Regions from separate parts of the Kitasatospora sp. NPDC056531 genome, predicted to be linked through region 3. Evidence: riboswitches for the same ligand, from Rfam matches in the RefSeq annotation. Region 3 holds a riboswitch; each other region holds the start of a gene.
What was found. Region 3 has a riboswitch for thiamine pyrophosphate ahead of thiC (phosphomethylpyrimidine synthase ThiC). Riboswitches for the same ligand answer to the same signal wherever they lie in the genome.
Positions count from the first base shown of each region.

Region 1: linked by a shared signal. The riboswitch ahead of ACFQ87_RS02770 (purine-cytosine permease family protein) and the one ahead of thiC (phosphomethylpyrimidine synthase ThiC) in region 3 are both predicted to bind thiamine pyrophosphate.
Region 2: linked by a shared signal. The riboswitch ahead of thiO (glycine oxidase ThiO) and the one ahead of thiC (phosphomethylpyrimidine synthase ThiC) in region 3 are both predicted to bind thiamine pyrophosphate.

Region 1 covers NZ_JBHTTU010000002.1:22,882-26,877, reverse strand. Annotated here, with positions in the region: gene ACFQ87_RS02780 (ATP-binding protein) at 1-25, opposite strand, end outside; gene ACFQ87_RS02775 (glycerophosphodiester phosphodiesterase) at 414-1,238, opposite strand; gene ACFQ87_RS02770 (purine-cytosine permease family protein) at 1,318-2,730, opposite strand; TPP riboswitch at 2,723-2,871, opposite strand; gene ACFQ87_RS02765 (S1C family serine protease) at 3,102-3,996, shown strand, end outside.
Region 2 covers NZ_JBHTTU010000003.1:186,150-190,145, forward strand. Annotated here, with positions in the region: gene thiS (sulfur carrier protein ThiS) at 1-151, opposite strand, end outside; gene thiO (glycine oxidase ThiO) at 148-1,323, opposite strand; TPP riboswitch at 1,327-1,439, opposite strand; gene ACFQ87_RS05570 (NAD(P)/FAD-dependent oxidoreductase) at 1,568-2,770, shown strand; gene ACFQ87_RS05575 (Rv2175c family DNA-binding protein) at 2,928-3,293, shown strand; gene thiE (thiamine phosphate synthase) at 3,293-3,940, shown strand; gene ACFQ87_RS05585 (polyprenyl synthetase family protein) at 3,966-3,996, opposite strand, start outside.
Region 3 covers NZ_JBHTTU010000002.1:236,996-240,991, reverse strand. Annotated here, with positions in the region: gene ACFQ87_RS03740 (hypothetical protein) at 1-550, opposite strand, end outside; gene thiC (phosphomethylpyrimidine synthase ThiC) at 885-2,699, opposite strand; TPP riboswitch at 2,694-2,829, opposite strand; gene ACFQ87_RS03730 (DUF5326 family protein) at 2,991-3,191, opposite strand; gene ACFQ87_RS03725 (hypothetical protein) at 3,457-3,996, shown strand, end outside.

The sequences.
Region 1 (3,996 bases), 210 kb from region 3:
TGCTCAACAGTTCGGAAAGGATCAATACAGCGTCATCAATGACCGGTTCCGGTATCTGCCTGTCACCCAGATCTCGACGCAGCCGGCGCCGTACGACCCCGACACTCGCTGGGCCGTGCGGCACTGCCATGGTCGATGAAGTCGGCACTTCACGCGCCACCATCAACGCCACCCCCGGACCTCCTTCAGCGTATGCCGAGGGATGGATGCCCCTTGGTAATGCGTCGGAAACGACCGCCGGAGGATCCCGCGAGTCCATTTCGAGCAACGCGACTCAGGGTCGACGAGAGGCCATTCCGTGCTCACCCTCCGTCGCCCGAACGCAAGAATTCCGGCAATACCGTGCGCGGAAGGTTTGACTGCCGACCAGAGTGATCAGGCTGAATCGGTACGGCCTTCGGCCCGTCGGCCGGTCACCGCCCGAGCTGGGCCAGCACCTCCGCGGGCCGGTTGGTGATGATCGCGGACACCCCGAGCTCCAGACAGAGCTCGACGTCGGCCGGCTCGTCCACCGTCCACACGTGCACCTGGTGCCCCAGCTCGCGCAGCCGGGGCACCAGCTGCGGCTTGGCCTTGATCAGCTCGATGCCCGGGCCGGCGATCAGGGCCCCGCCCGGCAGCGGCCTGCCCGGGCGCAGCTGGCCGAGCAGCGGCAGCATCCGTTCGATCAGGAAGACCCGCTGGTACTCCGGCGCGGCGGTGGCCACCCGGTTCAGCGCGATCGAGGAGAAGCTCATGATCCGGGCGGACGGGCGGTCGCCCTCCCGGGTCGCGCCGATCTTGAACCGCTCCAGCATCCGCAGCAGCTCGGCCTCGACGCGGCCGCGGAAGCGCACCGGGTGCTTGGTCTCGATCGCCAGGTCCACCGGGCGGCCGCAGTCCACCACCAGCTCCAGCAGGCGCTCCAGCCGCAGCACGCCGCGCAGCTCCGGGTCGGTGCTGGGGCGGCCGGTCTTCCAGGCGCCAAAGTCGTACGCCTCCAGCTCGGCGAGGGTCATCGCGGAGACGGTGCCCTGGCCGTTCGAGACCCGGCCGATCCGGCGGTCGTGCACGCAGACCAGCTCGCCGTCGGCCGTCACCCGGACGTCGCACTCGACGGCGTCCGCGCCCTCGTCGAGCGCGCGCCGGTAGGCCGCGAAGGTGTGCTCGGGCAGCGCGTGGGAGGAACCGCGATGGGCGATCACCTGGACGGAGGGCGCGGTGCGCGCCGCCGCCGAGGACAGGTCTGGGCTGGTCACGGGCCCAACGATAGGCGGCGGAGGTGACGCGGGGGCGAAGACGGTCCCAACCTGCGGAGCCGGTTTCGCCCCCGGTGCCTCAGGCGCGGGCGGCGCGCCGGGTCAGTGGGGTGAGCGCCCAGGTGACCAAGGCCGGTACCAGGAAGGCGAACAGCGAGGCGGAGGTCCACTCCTGCGGGGTGAAGTGCAGGGCCTGCTGGGCCGAGGTCCAGAAGTCCGTCCACCAGCCGGCCACCGCGGTCGGCGCGATGAACTGGTAGACCGCGAAGCCCAGCACCCACGGCAGCAGCATCAGCCAGCGGGACGGCGCCTCCTCGGAGAGGTCCCAGCCGTGCCGGCCGGCCCCGAAGAAGTAGTCCACCGCCAGCACCGCGAGCAGCGGCACGAACACCGAGCCGATCAGGCCGAGGAAGTTGCTGTAGGTGTCGGTGAACCTGTCGATCCGCAGCGCCAGCACGGTGGTCAGCACTCCGATCCCACCGCTCAGCGCCCGGCGGTCCACCCGCGGCAGCAGGTTCTGCAGCGACATCGCGGTCGAGTACACGTTGGCGAAGGACTGGTCGGTCTCGCGCAGCACGAGCACGAGCAGGAACAGCCAGCCGGCCCAGACGCCGAGGAAGGAGTCGAAGATCCGGCTCGGGTCGCCGTCGGACTGCAGCAGCGCCATCAGGCCGAGTACGTAGCACCAGACCTGGGCGACGGTGTAACCGGAGAAGCTCCCCCAGAAGGCCGAGCCCGTGGTGCGCGAGTGCCGGGTGTAGTCGGCGGCCATCGGGACGAAGGAGATCGACACCGCGATCATCGCGTCGGTGGCGCCCAGGAAGCCGTGCCAGTTGCCCGCGCCCGGGTCCGGCACACCCTGACGGCCCAGCTGGACGGTGAAGTACACCATCGCGACCGCGACCGCCCCGGCCACGAAGCGGCGCAGTACCGCGATCGCGCCCAGCGGCCAGATCGTCAGCGCGGTGGTCAGCGCGCCCGCGGCCAGCACGAACAGCCAGCGGTAGCCGGTGGTGTGGGCGACGGTCTGGGCGCCCGCCGAGATGGTCAGCAGCTCGAACACGCCCCAGCCGATGCACTGGACGATGTTCAGCACGGTCGGCAGGTAGGACAGCCGGGTGCCGAACAGCCCGCGCAGGTTGGCCATCGCGGGGGCGCCGGTCCGGGCGCCGATCAGCGCGGCCACGCCGAGCATCGCGGTGCCGACCGCCGTACCGGCCACGATCGCGGTCACCGCGGCGGCCAGCGACAGCTCGCTGCCCTTCTCGCCGAGCACGCTGGCGGCGGTGGAGAAGCCGATCAGGCTGACGCCCAGGTTCATCCAGAGCGCGAAGTGGTCCCGGAAGCGCAGGGTGCGCGGTGGCTCGGTGTCCAGCACCAGCGGCGCCTCGACGCGCTCGTCGGTGCCGGGGGTGGCCGCGTCCGTGGGACGATCAAGGAAATCCTTGGACGTGGGCGCGCTCGAAGAAGAGGATGGCGAAGCAGGCGGCATGGCCGATACTCCCTACGCCGGCATTACCCGGACAGGTTCCGGCGGTCAGCGCCCCCTCGACGGTCCGCCGGTGTCCCGCTTGGCGTACGGTCGACATGCGCACTCTCAGCCTGGTCGGTCCAAGCTCCCGCGTGTCAGTTTGGAGCGACAGGCTAACCGGCACGGGTACGAACGCCAAAGGCCACGGGGTGTGCGGTCCGCATCGCGGAACGCCCGGGCGGGGGGAGGGGAGCTCACCGACCGCCGCCGTCATCGCCGTCGTCGGTGTCGGCTAAGGATTCTTATGAGTTCTTCAGAGGGGTCCTTACGGCAATCGAATCGACGGTGCGAAAAACTATGGTCCTTGGTTCTGTCAGCTATGGAGGTCGTCCGTGAGCACCGAGCGCGAGGTTGGGCCCACCGGGCCGCAGGGGGAGCAGCCCGCGGGTCCCGAGGAGGCGGCCGGGTCCGTTTCCGACGGCACCGCTCAGGGCGGCCACAAGCCGACGATGGCGTTCAGCCGGGTCCCCGAGGCCGCGTCGGAAGCCGCTGACGCGGCGTCGGCCGATGCCGCCGCGGGCGACGGCGGACACAAGCCGACGATGGCGTTCAGCCGCGTCCCGGAGCCGGAGACCGCGCCGGAGGCCGGGCCCGAGCCGATCGAGGCCGCCCCGGCTGCGGCCGCCCCGGCCGAGGGTGGTCACAAGCCCACCGTGGCCTTCACCAAGGTCCCGGCGCCGGAGGCCCCGGCGGCGGAGGCCCCGGCGGCGCCCGCCGCCGAGGAGCACACCGTCGACCCGGTCACCGGCTACATCGACGCCCCGCCGCCGGTCCTGCCGCCCGCGCCGCCCGTCGCGCCCGCGCCCGCAGCCGCAGCCCCCGCTGCTCCGGCCGCGGCCCCGGTCGCCCCGGCCCTGCCGCCGGCCGCCAACCCGTACGCGACCCCGTCCCACGGCGTGCCCGCCGCCGGCGCACAAGAGCCGTACGGGGCCCCGGCCGCCGCCGCCCAGGAGCCGTACGGCGCGGCGCCCGCCGCGCACGGTCACCACCCGTTCGGCGCCGGCCAGCCGGTCGGCGGCTGGGGCGCCGCCCACGACGCCACCTCCGGCGGCGCGGGCTACCCCGGAGGCCCCGACTACCCCGGCGGCCCGCTCGGCTACCCGGCCGACTACCCCGGCGGCCCGAACGGCCCCGGCGGCCCGCGCAAGAAGCGCGGCGGCCTGGTGGCCCTGCTCGCGGCCGTCGCGCTGGTCGCCGGCGTGGCCGGCGGCGCGCTCGGCGTGGTCG
Region 2 (3,996 bases), on a different contig from region 3:
CGGACCACGAACTGCGGGGCACCACGGCCTCGTTGAGGGCGGCGGCGACGCCGGTGTTGGCCTTGCTGACGGTGGCCACCAGCTCGGCGAGGGTCGTGGTGGCGGGCGTCCGGCGGGGCTCGCCGTTGACGGTCAGGGCGATCTCGGTCATGCGGAGGCCTTCGTCGTGGAGTGGTCGGGGGAGAACCGGGCGGGCGTGAACGGCCTTGCGAGATCCGGGACTTCGCCGGTCACCAGGTACTCGGCGACCAGGTCGGCGGTCACCGGGGTGAGCAGCACGCCGTTGCGGTAGTGGCCGGTGGCGGCGACCAGTCCGGGCAGCGGGGTCGGGCCCAGCAGCGGGGCGTTGTCCGGTGAGCCGGGGCGCAGTCCGGCGGAGGTCTCCAGCAGCGGCAGTTCGGTGATGCCCGGGACCAACTCGTGGGCGTCGCGCAGGAGTTCGTACACGCCGCCGGCGGTGACGGTGGTGTCGTAGCCCTGCTCCTCGGTGGTCGCGCCGATCACCAGCTCGCCGTTCTCGCGCGGCACCAGGTACAGGTGCTGCCCGCGCACGACCGCGCGGACGTTGCGGGAGAGGAACGGCCGGTAGGCCTCCGGGATGTGGAGCCGCAGCACCTGCCCCTTCACCGGGCGGATCGCGGGCAGCACGCCCTCGGGCAGGCCGGGCAGCCGGTGGCTGTGCGGGCCCGCGGCGAGCACGATCTGATCGGCGGCCACCGTCTCCCCGGTGCTGAGCCGGGCGCCGACCGCCCGGCCGTCCTCCACGAGCAGCTCGACGGCCTCGGCGCGCCGACCGACGACGCCCGCGCGCTCACCGGCCAGCAGCAGTGCGGTGAGCAGCCGCCGGGGATCCACCTGGTGGTCGTTCGCGACGTGCAGGCCGCCGCGCACGCCGGGGGCCAGCATCGGCTCCAGCCTGCGGGCCTCCCGGCCGGTCAGCCAGCTCGACTCCAGGCCGAGCCGCTGGTGGAAGGCGTGCAGTTCGCGCAGTTCCTCGCGGTCGTCGGAGTCCAGCGCGACGGCGATCGTGCCGCACCGGCGGTAGCCGGTGTCCTCCCCGCCACTCGCCTCGGTGAGTTCGGCCGCGAAGGCCGCGTACCGCTCGTTCGAGGCCATGCCGAGGCGCAGCAGCGGCTCCTCGCCGTACTGCAGCTCGGTGACCGGGGCGAGCATCCCGGCCGCGACTGAGGCCGCCCCGCCGCCGGGGGAGGGGTCGACCACGATCACGTTCCTCAGCCCGCGCTGCGCGGCGCGCCACGCGACGGCGAGGCCGACGATGCCCCCGCCGATCACCAGCACGTCGGCGCGGGCGCCTGATGGCAAGCGTGACAAAGCTGCTCTTCTCCCTTCGCCGGTATGACCCGGATCAGGTTCGGACGGTCGCGGGCCGTGCCAGCCCGCCTCTCAGCCCGGTACGCCGGGCTCCCGTGTGGTGCACCCACCTTAACGCCGGGGGTCGGCCCGGCCGAAGGGCCGTGTGAGGGGTGGGACGGGTGAGCAGGACGGTTGCCGCCGGGCCCGCCCGAGGGGTGGACGGCCGCCGGGTGCCGCCGCGGCGCTGAGTACAGTGACGGGCGTGGCAGAGCTGAGCGGAACGGATCAGGTGGTCGTCGTCGGGGCCGGGCTGGCCGGGGCGCAGTGCGCCCTGAAGCTGCGGCAGGGCGGCTGGCGGGGGCGGATCACCCTGGTCGGCGAGGAGCCGCACGCGCCGTACGACCGGCCGCCGCTCTCCAAGGACGTGCTGCTCGGCAAGGCCGACGCCACCACCCTGGACATCGACTACGGGCAGCTCGGCATCGAGCTGCTCACCGGCCGGCGCGCCACCGGCCTCACCCCGGGCGTGCTGCACACCGACGACGGCGACCTCCCGTACGACTCGCTGGTGATCGCCACCGGCGCCACCCCGCGCGCCCTGCCCGGCGCCGAGCGCGCCCACCTGCTGCACACCCTGGACGACGCCCTGGCGCTGCGCGCGCTGCTGCGCCCCGGGCTGCGGCTGGTGCTGGTCGGCGCGGGCTGGATCGGAGCCGAGGTGTCCACCGCCGCGCGGCAGGCCGGCTGCGAGGTGACCGTGGTGGAGGCCGGCCCGGCGCCGGTGCCGGGCGCGCTGCCGACCGGGGTCGGCTCGGCGATGGCCGCCTGGTACGCCGAGGCCGGGGTCGAGCTGCGCTGCGGGGTCGGCGTGGCCGCCGTCGAGCCGGGCGCGGTACTGCTGGCGGACGGCTCGCACCTGCCCGCCGACGAGGTGGTGGTCGGCGTCGGCGCCCGGCCCGCGACCGGCTGGCTGGCCGGCTCGGGCGTCGAGCTGGACGAGGCCGGGGCGGTCCTGGTGGACGAGCGGCTGCGCACCAGCCTGCCCGGGGTCTTCGCGGCCGGGGACTGCGTCAGCTACCCGTCGGCCCGCTCCGGTGCCCGGCTGGCCGTGCAGCACTGGGACCACGCGCTGCAGTCCGGCGAGGCCGCGGCCGCCGCCGTGCTGGGGGCGCACGTGCCGTACGACCCGGTGCCGTACTTCTGGTCCGAGCAGTTCGGCCGGATGGTCCAGTACGCCGGCCGGCACGCCGAGGGCGACGAGCTGCTGTGGCGCGGCAGCCCGCGGGATGCCGCCTGGTCGGTGCTCTGGCTGCGCGACGGGGTGCCGAGCGCGCTGCTGGCGGTGGACCGGCCGCGGGACCTGACCCAGGGGCGGAAGCTGATCGAGCGCGGTGCGGTGCTGGACCCGGTCCGCGCGGCGGACCCGTCGGTGCCGCTGAAGGCTGCCGTCGGCTAGGGCCCGTCTTCAAAGCCCCGTCGTCCGCCCGAAGGGCGGGCGGAGCGGCGTTGGGGTGCGAGGTGCGTGCCCCGGGGCCGCCCCGCAGGCGAGGGTTTGAGGACGGGCCCTTGGGGGGCGTGTGCGTGGCGGGGGGCTGAGGTGGCAGTCTGGTGCCGTGAGTGAGATCGATGCCAAGACTGAAGCCCTGGTCCCCGAGTGGCTGTACCTCCCCGACATCTCCGAGCGGTGGGGTGTGGTGGTCACCGAGGTCCGCAACATGGTCAAGCAGGGTGACCTGATCGCGGTCCGCCGCGGTCCCAACAAGTCGCTGCAGGTCCCGGCGGCGTTCATCGACGAGACCGGCCCGGTCAAGCACCTGGTCGGACTGCTGACCGTGCTGCGGGACAGCGGGTTCTCCGACGCGGAGATCATCGAGTGGATGTTCACCGAGGACCCGTCGCTGCCCGGCACCCCGGTGCAGGCGCTGTGGGAGAACCGCGCCACCGAGGTCAAGCGCCGCGCCCAGGCCATGGCGCTGTGATGACCGGCCTGCGCGGACGCCTGGCCGACGCCCGGCTGTACCTGTGCACGGACGCCCGCCGCGAGCAGGGCGACCTCGCCGAGTTCCTGGACGCGGCGCTGGCCGGCGGGGTGGACATCGTCCAGCTCCGCGACAAGGGCCTGGAGGCCAAGCAGGAGTTGGCGGCCCTGGAGGTCTTCGCCGACGCCTGCCGCCGCCACGGAAAGCTGCTGGCCGTCAACGACCGCGCCGACGTCGCCCACGCGGCCCGGCCGGACGTGCTGCACCTCGGCCAGGACGACCTGCCGGTAATGGCCGCCCGGGCGATCCTCGGCGAGGACGTGCTGATCGGACGGTCCTGCCACGCCGAGTCCGAGGTGGACGCGGCGATCGCCGATCCGGGCGTGGACTACTTCTGCACCGGCCCGGTCTGGCCGACCCCGACCAAGCCGGGCCGCCCGGCGCCGGGCATCGGCCTGGTGTCGTACGCGGCGAAGCAGCCGACCGACCGGCCGTGGTTCGCGATCGGCGGGATCGACCTCGGCAACCTGGACGAGGTGCTGGCCGCCGGGGCCCGCCGGATCGTCGTGGTCCGGGCCATCACCGCGGCGCAGGACCCGCAGGCGGCCGCCGCCGAGCTGTCCCGCCGGGTGCGCGGGGCGCTCTGACCGCCTCCGGGGCCGCCGCCGTCCGTCAGTACTTGCGGACGGTGGCGGCCTCGGCC
Region 3 (3,996 bases):
GCAGACCGGTGACGGTGGTGGTGAGCCCGGTCGTCTTGACGGTCTTCTGCGTCGTGGCCGTCCAGTCCTTGACCTGGCCCTTCGCGTCGAGCCCCGCTGCCAGCATGGCGTGGAGGGAGACGTCCTCCCACGGGCCCTCGTGCTTGGACTGCACCAGCTTGAACCGCAGCTTGAAGGTGCGGGCCGCATGCGGCTGGACATCGATCCCGGCGCCGGTCAGATCGGCTGCGACACCCTCGTAGCCCGTGGGCTGGTTGCTCATCGCCTGGTTGACCAGCTTCACCGGCTGCCAACTGCCGGAGGCGCCGTCCGCGTACTCGGCGACGACCTGGTCCGTACCGAGCATCTCGCTGCCGAGGTAGAGCACCAGGTGCTGGCCGCCGTACGGCGCGTCCGCGTCGTTCTTGACGGTCACCGTGCCCTCGGACCAACCGCCGCCGGCCTCCACCGAAGTGAAGCCGTCTACCTGGACGGAGTGCTCCTTGTCCGGGCCTGCGGCCTGGGCGGGAAGGGACAGTGCAATAGGGGACGCGATAAGCGAAGCCGCCACAATTGCATGCCGAAGTCTCAAATCAACCTCAAAAGTCCGAAATTGCCGCTATCTCCCGCGGCGACGCGGGGATTCCCCCCACCGCGTCGAGGCGGAGAATAACCGATCACAATTCCGTCGGCCAATCATCGACAAATCAATCCGGCCCGTGCTCCGCCCGTCCTCATCGAAGACGAATTCAGCCCGAAGACAGCACATTCAGCCCCTCCTCGGCTCATGACGCACGCGGACCGGGCCCGAACCATCACCCACTCCGGCCTCGGCCCGATGACGTGACGACAGAGCGCCGCCCCGAGGAGCGAAAGCTCTCGGGGCGGCGCTCGGGTGCGGTGTGTCAGTCCGCCAGCGGGAGGTAGACCCGGCTGCCCTGGGCCTTGAACTCCTCGGACATGGCCTGCATGCCGGCCTCGGCGTCGGCGTCGAACTCGCTGGAGACGGCCGTCGAGCCGTCGCCGTGCTCGTCGCGGATCTTCTGGGAGATCTTCATCGAGCAGAACTTCGGGCCGCACATCGAGCAGAAGTGGGCCGTCTTGGCGGGTTCGGCGGGGAGGGTCTCGTCGTGGAAGTCGCGAGCGGTCTCCGGGTCGAGGGCCAGGTTGAACTGGTCCTCCCAGCGGAACTCGAAGCGGGCGTCGGAGAGGGCGTCGTCCCAGGCCTGGGCGCCGGGGTGGCCCTTGGCGAGGTCGGCGGCGTGAGCGGCGATCTTGTAGGTGATCACGCCGGTCTTGACGTCGTACCGGTTGGGCAGGCCCAGGTGCTCCTTGGGCGTGACGTAGCAGAGCATCGCGGTGCCCCACCAGGCGATCATCGCGGCGCCGATGCCCGAGGTGATGTGGTCGTAGCCGGGGGCGACGTCGGTGGTGAGGGGGCCGAGGGTGTAGAACGGCGCCTCGTCGCAGATCTCCTTCTGGAGATCCATGTTCTCCTTGATCTTGTGCATCGGGACGTGGCCCGGGCCCTCGATCATCACCTGGACGTCGCGCTCGCGGGCGATCCGGCCCAGCTCGCCGAGGGTCTGCAACTCGGCGAACTGCGCCTCGTCGTTGGCGTCCGCGATCGAGCCGGGGCGCAGGCCGTCACCGAGCGAGAAGGTGACGTCGTAGCTCGCCAGGATGTCGCAGAGTTCCTCGAAGTTGGTGTAGAGGAAGTTCTCCTTGTGGTGCGCCAGGCACCACGCGGCCATGATCGAGCCGCCGCGCGAGACGATGCCGGTCTTGCGGCGCGCGGTGAGCGGGACGTACCGCAGCAGCACGCCGGCGTGGACGGTCATGTAGTCGACGCCCTGCTCGCACTGCTCGATGATGGTGTCCCGGTAGACCTCCCAGCTCAGGTCCTCGGCCTTGCCGTCCACCTTCTCCAGGGCCTGGTAGAGCGGCACGGTGCCGATCGGCACGGGGGAGTTGCGCAGGATCCACTCGCGGGTGGTGTGGATGTTGCGGCCGGTGGAGAGGTCCATGACGGTGTCGGCGCCCCAGCGGGTGGCCCAGGTCATCTTCTCCACCTCCTCCTCGATCGAGGAGGTCACGGCGGAGTTGCCGATGTTGGCGTTGATCTTCACCAGGAAGTTGGTGCCGATGATGGCCGGCTCCACCTCGGGGTGGTTCACGTTCACCGGGATGACGGCACGGCCGCGGGCCACCTCGTCGCGCACGAACTCGGGCTCCAGACCCTCGCGCAGCGCCACGAACTCCATCTCCGGTGTCACCACGCCCCGCTTGGCGTAAGCGAGTTGGGTGACGGCCACACCACCGCGACCGCGCAGCGGGCGGCGCGGGCGGCCGGGGAAGACGGCGTCCAGGTTGCGCAGGTTGCCGCCGCGCGGCGAGGTGTGCTTGATCCCGTCGTCCTCGGGGCGCGCCTCGCGGCCGTCGTACTCCTCGACGTCGCCGCGCTGGCGGATCCAGGAGTCGCGCAGGGCGGGCAGGCCGCGCCGCACGTCGGGCTCGTACGCCGGGTCGGTGTACGGGCCGGAGGTGTCGTACAGCGGCACGGTCCTGCCGTTGGTGAGCTGCACCTCGCGGTAGGGCACCCGCAGGTCCGGGCGGGACCCGTCCCGGTAGGCCTTGCGCCAGGCCGGGGTCGGGTAGCCGGTGCGCTCGCTGCTGGGGGTGGTCTGGGCAGACTGCGGCTGTGCTTCGAACGTGGTCATCTGACCTCTACTCCCTACGCCGGCATTACCCGGTCCAGGTTCCTGCGGTCGACGCAGCCGTCGGTCCGTCCGTCGACGTTCCGGTCAGCGCCCTCTCAGCCCGGTGCTCCGAGCTCCCGCGTCGCAGGCGGTGTTGCCTGCACATGACGCCCAACACGGTAGCGAGCCGATCGCCGCAGGTCCAGACGGCCCCCGAACCGAAATCCGGCCGGAAAGGCCGAGGCCCGGCCCCCGCTCACGGGGTGCCGGGCCTCCGGGGTGCTCCGCCGCGGTCCGCGCGGCGGAGCGGATTCAGCTCTTCGCGGCCTTCTTCACCAGGATCACCACGGCGGCCGCGATGCCCACCACGACCAGCAGCTTGATCAGGATGCTCAGCAGGGCGCCGACCACGCCGAAGACGAAGGCGATGATGTTCCAGGCCAGCACCAGGACCAGCACCGGGATGACGATGTTGCGCACCCAGGAGGGCAGCGACTTCCAGAGCTCAGCCATGTCGGTTCCTCTTCTCCCCTCGGGCCGGCTGCCGTCCGGTGCCGCATCCCGCTTGCTTTCGATGCTTCGATCGTACGGTGGCCGCAGCCCCGGAACGAGGCCCAACGGCCCGGAGAGAACCCCGAGATCACCCCGATCCCCACCCCCGGGGAGACCCCCGAAGAAACCTTCCGCCAGCACTACAACCCAGCCCGGGTTCAGGCGTCCAACAGGTGCCGAACTCTTCGGAACAGCCCGTACGACAGCCTCACCAGGGGGACCAGACATGCGTGTCCGCAGCGCCACCACCCTGACCGTCCTGAGCGCCCTCAGCCTGAGCGCCCTCAGCCTGACCGCCGCCCCCGCCCTCGCCGCTCCGGCCGCGTCGACGGCCTGGGGCGACAACGTCACCGCCGCCGGCGGCTTCGTCGGAATGAGCCCGACCCGCGTCCTGGACACCCGCGACGCCTACGCCGTCCCGAACGGCATGGTGCGCCCGCTCGCCGCGCAGGAGTACTACACGACCCCGCTCGTCGCGTTCAGCTCCCACATGCCGCCCACCACCTACCCGGTGGTGCCCGCCGACACCACGGCCGTGGTGGTCAACGTGACCGCGACCAACCCGACCGCGAACGGCTACCTCTCGCTCAGCGCCGCCCCGGGGGCGCCCGGCAGCATCCCGGCCGCTTCCAGCATCAACTTCGCGCCGGGCCAGACGGTCTCCAACCTGGTCACGGTCGCGGTCACCCCGGGCACCAGACCGACCATCACCGTCTTCAACAGCGCCGGCACCACCGACGTGGTCCTCGACGTGGTCGGCTTCTAC